DNA from 3 places in the Stieleria sp. JC731 genome. Region 1 is predicted to be linked to each of the others. Evidence: riboswitches for the same ligand, from Rfam matches in the RefSeq annotation. Region 1 holds a riboswitch; each other region holds the start of a gene.
The links. Region 1 has a riboswitch for cyclic di-GMP ahead of LOC67_RS00410 (Flp family type IVb pilin). Riboswitches for the same ligand answer to the same signal wherever they lie in the genome.
Positions count from the first base shown of each region.

Region 2: another riboswitch for cyclic di-GMP. It lies ahead of LOC67_RS06230 (PleD family two-component system response regulator); the one in region 1 lies ahead of LOC67_RS00410 (Flp family type IVb pilin).
Region 3: another riboswitch for cyclic di-GMP. It lies ahead of LOC67_RS06585 (hypothetical protein); the one in region 1 lies ahead of LOC67_RS00410 (Flp family type IVb pilin).

Region 1 covers NZ_JAJKFQ010000001.1:122,084-124,345, forward strand. The annotation lists gene LOC67_RS00405 (Flp family type IVb pilin) at 330-509, shown strand; cyclic di-GMP riboswitch class I at 1,076-1,156, shown strand; gene LOC67_RS00410 (Flp family type IVb pilin) at 1,299-1,478, shown strand; gene LOC67_RS00415 (prepilin peptidase) at 1,802-2,262, shown strand, end outside.
Region 2 covers NZ_JAJKFQ010000002.1:97,006-99,267, reverse strand. The annotation lists gene LOC67_RS06240 (chemotaxis protein CheW) at 1-355, opposite strand, end outside; gene LOC67_RS06235 (hypothetical protein) at 446-670, opposite strand; gene LOC67_RS06230 (PleD family two-component system response regulator) at 753-1,190, opposite strand; cyclic di-GMP riboswitch class I at 1,258-1,339, opposite strand; gene LOC67_RS06225 (aminotransferase class I/II-fold pyridoxal phosphate-dependent enzyme) at 1,619-2,262, opposite strand, start outside.
Region 3 covers NZ_JAJKFQ010000002.1:202,057-204,318, forward strand. The annotation lists gene LOC67_RS06580 (pilus assembly protein TadG-related protein) at 1-124, opposite strand, end outside; gene LOC67_RS06585 (hypothetical protein) at 180-821, opposite strand; cyclic di-GMP riboswitch class I at 878-966, opposite strand; gene LOC67_RS06590 (endonuclease/exonuclease/phosphatase family protein) at 1,317-2,262, opposite strand, start outside.

The DNA.
Region 1 (2,262 bases):
ACTGTTTGTCCAAGCGATTGGTTCATGGCTTGCCTATGCCTCAACCAAGGGGTGTGGTTGCGGCAGTGTAGTGTTGGGATAGTCATGTGAGGGGCTGGGGTGTCAAACTTCCGGCCCGGTGACTCGCGAAGGCAGTCATAAGCCAGTGCAATCGTTATGTTCGTTTCAACTCCATGCGAAAGTCAATTCGCGTCAAGGGATCAAGTCACTTTACCGGCGGTGGGTAGGAAACTGACATAGTTTCGATAGTGAGGGAGCTGCTGATCGGCCTCTGGTCGATCGGGTGCGGACCTCGACTTACCTTTGATTAAAAATTTTGGAGTTTGATAATGAAAAAGTTCGCCAATAGCATCGTTGAGTTTCTGAAAGAAGAAGATGGTCCAACTGCAGTTGAATACGCTGTGATGTTGGCTTTGATCGTCGTCGTCTGCCTGGCAGCCGTCGGAACGATCGGTACCGAATCGAACAAGAAGTTCCAAGAAGTCGGTGCCGCGATCTCGGCTAACTAACCGAGTGGCGCAGCTCTCTTTCGGGAATACCAACCCGGACATGCCCCAACGTCAGCAATGGCGTTGGGGTTTTTTGTTTGGGTCTGCGACGAATCACTTTTGCTGCGGTCTGAAAATCGTTTGTCACGTGACCAAAACAGTCAATGATGTGAAGCATTGGGGGTTTGGTCGATCTTCTATCTGAGCTGCACTGCGTGCTTGCGGTAGGTCGTGCTTGCGGTAGGCACTGAGCGGCAACCAACATTGTGGAGACTTGTTGATTGAAGCCAAAGTCCACAGCGTTGACGGCACCAGTTTCTTTGCGATTGCCTCCGCTTTGGTCTGAAAAGGTTCACCGTGCAAAGTAGCAATTCTGTGCATTCTTTCTCCCGCTGTCGGATGGAAAGGCCTCTTCAACCGCTACATCTGGTTTAACGGCAACGCCTTGGTAGCTGGAAAACTTTGTTTGAAGCGACTTTTTTGACACGTCCATTTCCTGACATAGGTTTCAGTCGAGAGCGGGTAACGAGGCCCGCTTCCGAGGACCAGACCAAAGACGGTCACCGCGGTCAACGGACAGCTTAATCCCCTGATAAAGGCAAACCGTTCGTAAGGGCGGGGCGCAAAGCAACGGGTCCTTATCACTTAAGGACAGCCGGGCTGCCGAGGGACGATCGCCAGATCACCGAGGCTTCAAGGAGACGTGGCTGCTTCTTTTTCGGGACCTTATTCACGTTGAATGGGCCCACTAAGACAACGTCGGAAGTCGGTTCTGAGAAGCAATCGGCTTTCACCCGTGGAGTTTGACTAATGAAAAAATTTGCAAATAGCATCGTTGAGTTCTTGAAGGAAGAAGATGGCCCAACCGCAGTTGAATACGCTGTGATGTTGGCTCTGATCGTCGTCGTCTGCTTGGCAGCTGTCGGAACGATCGGTACCGAGTCGAACAAGAAGTTCCAAGAAGTTGGAACGGCGATCGCCGCTAACTGATCTGGTTCTTGGCGGCCTTGTGGTTTGCCAATAACTGTTTGAGAGATTCTCGACGTCTGATCGGTGAAACGCCAAAACCTTTCACCGGTCGCGTCGAGTTCTTTTTGCGCAACAGAATAAACATGAACTATCCACTGCTTCCCGCTGACGCGACCGAACATGTATGGCAGCTCACATGCTGTTTCATCACGTTGCTATTCGCGATGTTCAGCTGGGTTTTGGGTCCGCGTTGACGTCAATCCACTGACATTGCCCCACGCCCGATCGAAGCACGCCCACAACCACCTACCAAATACAAATTGTTCGCTACGGGGAGTTTCTTCATGGATACGCTAATCCAAGGAATCACAGAGAACTGGACTGTCTGGTTCGTCACTGTTGTCTTGATCGTGGCAGCGGTCATCGATGGCAAGATTCTGAAAGTGCCAAACTGGTTGACCTTTCCATTCATCATGTGTGGTTGGATCAATTGCACGCTCGAAGGTGGCGCGGCCGGTTTGGGCTACAGCTTGCTAGGAACCTTTGTCGGCATGATGTTGTTGCTGGTTCTTCGCAATGTTGGCGGCATGGGCGGCGGTGATGTGAAACTGCTGATGGGTGTCGGAGCTTGGTTGGGAACCGTCGTTACCTTGTATGCCTTTGCCGCGACCGCAATCGTCGGCGGGATTATGGCAGTTGTCATGGTTTGGAAGAGCGGTGAGTGGACAAAGCACTACGCCCAAGGCATGCAAATTTTGGAAGAATGGAAAACAATTCGTAAGCCATCGGAGCTATCGAAGATCGC
Region 2 (2,262 bases), on a different contig from region 1:
AGTTGTCGTTACGTTGAGCGGCGTCGATGTGTGTTTCGATTCCGTCGATTGCGATCACTTTGTCGATAGCGATAGCCCAATCACCGAGTGGGTTTTCAACGATAATTAACTGGCCGGTATGGTTCTGTCGTCTCGCCTGATCCCCAACGATGGGCTCCAGGTCGATCACCGGTAAAAACTCACTTCGCAAGTTTCCGATCCCGAACAGTGACGGATGGCTAAGAGGAACCGGGACGATGTTCGGCATGATGGTGACTTCGCGAACTGTCGTCGCGGGCAATGCAAAAATCGCATCACCACAACGAAACATGCAGTGTTTATCGCTAAGGTTCTCGATGCGAGATCGATTGGTCATTGAGCTATCCATCATGTTTTTTTATTCAGACTATTTCGTTTGTTGTCACGGGATCGTCGCTCCGGTTAAGCGAACACACGTTTGAGCACGTTATTGCGTGCGGCCACGAAGTCCTTGCAAAGCCCGGAGGGCGTCGGATGCCTCTGCCGTGATGTTGTCTGTCGGTTGTCCTGTAAGTTCGTTGATTCGTCGCAGAATTTGAGACGAAAACTGATCAAGTTCCTGTTCCCAGGCGTCCAAGGTTTCGATGGTTAACTCGAAATCCTCGTGTGAATTTTTGCCTTGGGAGCCGGATGCCATAGGGTTGGTAGCCATTGGGTTGTTCATTTGCATTACCGTCGCTTGTGGCGCATCGCGACATCGCACATCAGAGTTCAACGAGGGAGCAACTACCGCTTTAACGGGCGTTTGCTCTTTGGCTGATCAATGTGGCGACTGTCTTCAGCAGCAATTCAGGTTCTGTTGGTTTGGACAAAAAGGCGCCGAGTTCTTCACCTAAAACGGATAGGTGAGGTTCTTCGGCACTGGTCAGGAAGATCACTGGAGTGCGGCTTTCCCATGTCGGGTTGGCCAACAATTCGTGACAGACCCCATACCCATCTAACTCGGGCATGTTGATGTCCAAGACAACCAGATCTGGGTGCTCGGTTAATGCACAAGAAACGGCTTGGCGACCGTCCTCGGCTAGCAGCACTCGATAGCCCGCTTCACGCAAAGTGCGATCGATCAAACGAAGCACGGTCATGCTGTCGTCGGCGACAAGAACCGTGTGCGTTTCTTGTGGGCTAGCGGTGGACCGGTCGGGCGCATTGGCCGACGGTTGCGTAGCGGTCATGGATAAGACTCCGGTATCGGCGTGCCCATGGTGATCCATGCGCCGACACTGTGCGTGGGGGATTTCGTTCGGTGGCGCGGCCATCTCCCGTTTCGAGAGATCCGTCACTTTGCGTGCACGACCTCGCGGTCGGCTTGCCTTTATCGCGAGCCCCGGACACCGCCGGATTACTCACTGAGTATCCCCGAGGCGCTTGCGCATTCTCGTCGCGCAGCCCGGGGCACTCTGGTGAAGGGTTGGTCACTGACACCAATAGTCAAGCGAAACCAACAAAACAGGTCTACAAAATCCACCCGGTAGCCCATGGCCATTGCGAAGGAGAGGCGTAACTGCTGGTGGACGAAGTGATTAGGGCTTTTCGGGGCCGACGTTGGGAGATGGTCTGCCGCTTCAGAAGCAACCGAAATACGCGTCTGAGGCACACGAAATTATGAGATTCTGGACTTCAAAACGTTGATCAGTCGGTCCAACATTTCTGACTGATGAGCCGCGGACAAGGAAACGCGAAGTCGCGAGGTTCCCTCAGGGACGGTTGGCGGACGGATGGCAGGGACGTAGAAGCCTTGCTGGAGAAGCAAATCCGAAAGCTGCATGGCATCGGAGTCTGAGCCGACAACGATAGGGACGATCGGGACCTTGGTTTCAATCGGATCGCTGGTTCGTCCCAAGGCGGCTCTGAGTCGCTGGGAATGCTGACAGACGATGGACCTGCGCGATTTCAACTCGTCTCGGATTCTAAAAAAATGGGCCGCCGCATCGACCGCTAGTGGAGACAGCGCGGTGCTGAAGATCAGTGGCCGGCAATGATTGACTAAATAGTCTGAAATGATCTTGGGGCCGACAACGAAACCTCCCTGGCTGCCAATTGCTTTGCTAAGCGTGCCGAGGCGTATCGCTATCCGGTCTTTCACATCAAACTCTTCACAGGCTCCCGAAAGGTGTTCGCCCAACACACCTGTTCCATGAGCTTCATCGACGATCATGGTGGCTTCGAATCGTTCGGCAACATCGACCAAGTCAATTAGTGGAGCCACATGGCCATCCATACTGAAGACCGCTTCGCTTACGATCC
Region 3 (2,262 bases), on a different contig from region 1:
AACCTGCGAGCAAGAAAACGCCGAACACGACGGCTGCCCCTTTGCGATGACGCTTGGGTAGGCGACGTCGTGCAGAAGGTGATAGTGGAACTTTAAACGCGTATTGAATGGATGAATGACTCACGGATCTATCTTGGGTTACTTGGTTTAGATTGAAGGCTTATGAAACCGGTGCAGGATTACTGCACGAACTGGTTCACAACGATCGTTTGCTGACTGCCATCGGTGCGAATCAAGCGAACGGTCTTCAAGCGAATCGATGCGACTCGGTTAGAACCGAACCCGATATCGACCGCAGCCAAGCTCTCAGCAGGTGTGTAGTCCTTCAAACTGTCGATGCCTTCGTCATCCATTTCGACCAAGTAGTCTGGGCCACCGAATACTCCCCATTGGTATCCGTATCCGTCTTTGACCGCGAACATCAATTTGTTGTTGAACACAGCCATTGCGCTGGTCCAACTGACGCGGTCATTGTCCCAAGCAAGCGTTTGGCTTACTCGGCTACGCTCTTCGTCTTGTGGCTGATCGCCAGTGAATGCACCGACGCGAAATCCACCGCTGGAATAGCCTTGCTCAGCGGCATAGTTCATCTGCAATTGGAAGTACAGATCTTCGCGTCCACCCTTTGGATACATAAAGAACGCGATCTGCGGCGAATTGATCGCCGGTTCTGGCTCATTGATGACCAGTTCCCAATCTTCTTCAACCAAGAAAACTTTCGGCTCCTCCGCCTGGGCGATCGAACCTAGAGCAAACAAGAAACACAAGCCCCCATAACAAAATGTGCGTGCAGCACCGCAAACTCTTGCAGCTTGTGACATGATGGTTCCCCAAATGTTTGAAATGACAAGGATGAACCAAGCCAAACTTGTTCCCTTTCGGTAGTCTGGCGATCCGTTCGCAACAGTCGCGAATGGACCCATAACTTTGCGTCCCACACTTGCATGTGGTTTGCCGTTTCGAGGGTTCGAATCGGGGAACCAGATGGATGGCTTGGTGTAGGCAACCCTATATCAATTCCGCACGGTAGGTCGCCCTAGAAGCATTTCTTGACACCAGTTTGGGTAAACGATTTTCTAGTTGTAACGATTACCCGGGGGGCTCCCATTAGCTTTTGCGGGACTCCCCTCTACCGGATTGGACAAACCTAAAAAGTATGCAGAAGGCAAGGCGATTGTGCGCCAAATTGAAGGCGATTTTGCCAAGGTGACCCAAAGGCACAGGCCACCGCGAAATCTAAGCCTAAGGATGAACCGCGATTACAGAGGTTTTGGCAACTCGCGAGGCCTGACGGTTTAGCCCAACCTTGATACTGATTAGCGCAGCTCTCGCGTGCGGCTGCTTGCCACCCCAGCGGATACTGATGCCGTCGCAGCAGGGCTTTCGAATCGCGAGAATTCAGCAAACAGAGGCAGGTGATCGCTGATGGAGTCCGCTTGCTCCGGCGAAAGCGAAAGATCTTCAGTAAAGCTGACAACACCGGTTCGCCCGGCGTATTCCGCGGTTACATTGCGATCGATCAGAATATGATCATTGGTTTTGCTGCGACTGACATTGGTTTTGATATCACCAGCAAGTGAGATCATCCCGTTGATCTGCGAGAGCTGCCCCAGGTGGTCCGGATCGACGTTCAAGTCTCCCATCAGGATGAAGTCTTCTTCCATTCGGAGTTTGAATTCAAAGTCGCGCACGCGATGAAAAACGCTTGCCAGAATGTTGATCTCGCTGTCCTGATCGTCCGGGTCCACTTTATCGGGGTCAGTATGAACATTGATCGCGGTGAATTGAAACGGGATCTGATCGCTCCCTGCTGGTAGCACCGTTTGGAATGACGCGACCATTGGTTCCCGGTACATCCGATCGCCACTATCGAGAACCACATAGGCACTGCCAGGGACAAATCGAATGCGCGTTCGGTTGTAGACAAACGCGTAGCACTCTTGCCGAGCTTCATTGCCAATCGGTTCGCTGATGACTGCCGAAAAAGCTCCACCAGATTGATTGAGCAAATCGATCAGTTTTTGCAGCGCCGCGCCGTCCTTCCCTCGAATCTCCTGTACTGCCACGAGATCGAATCGGCTGATGATCTGAGCCAGCGTGCCCATCACATCGACACCATGTTCATTCAGCCGCGTATCAGATTTCTTCGTGCCAAAGTTTTCGATATTGAATGTCGCCAACAAAATCTTGTCTTCTGGCGATGCTTCCAACTGCTCTAAAGAAACCGTTTCGCCGCGAAAGCTTGTGTCGGCGTCTTCGGAA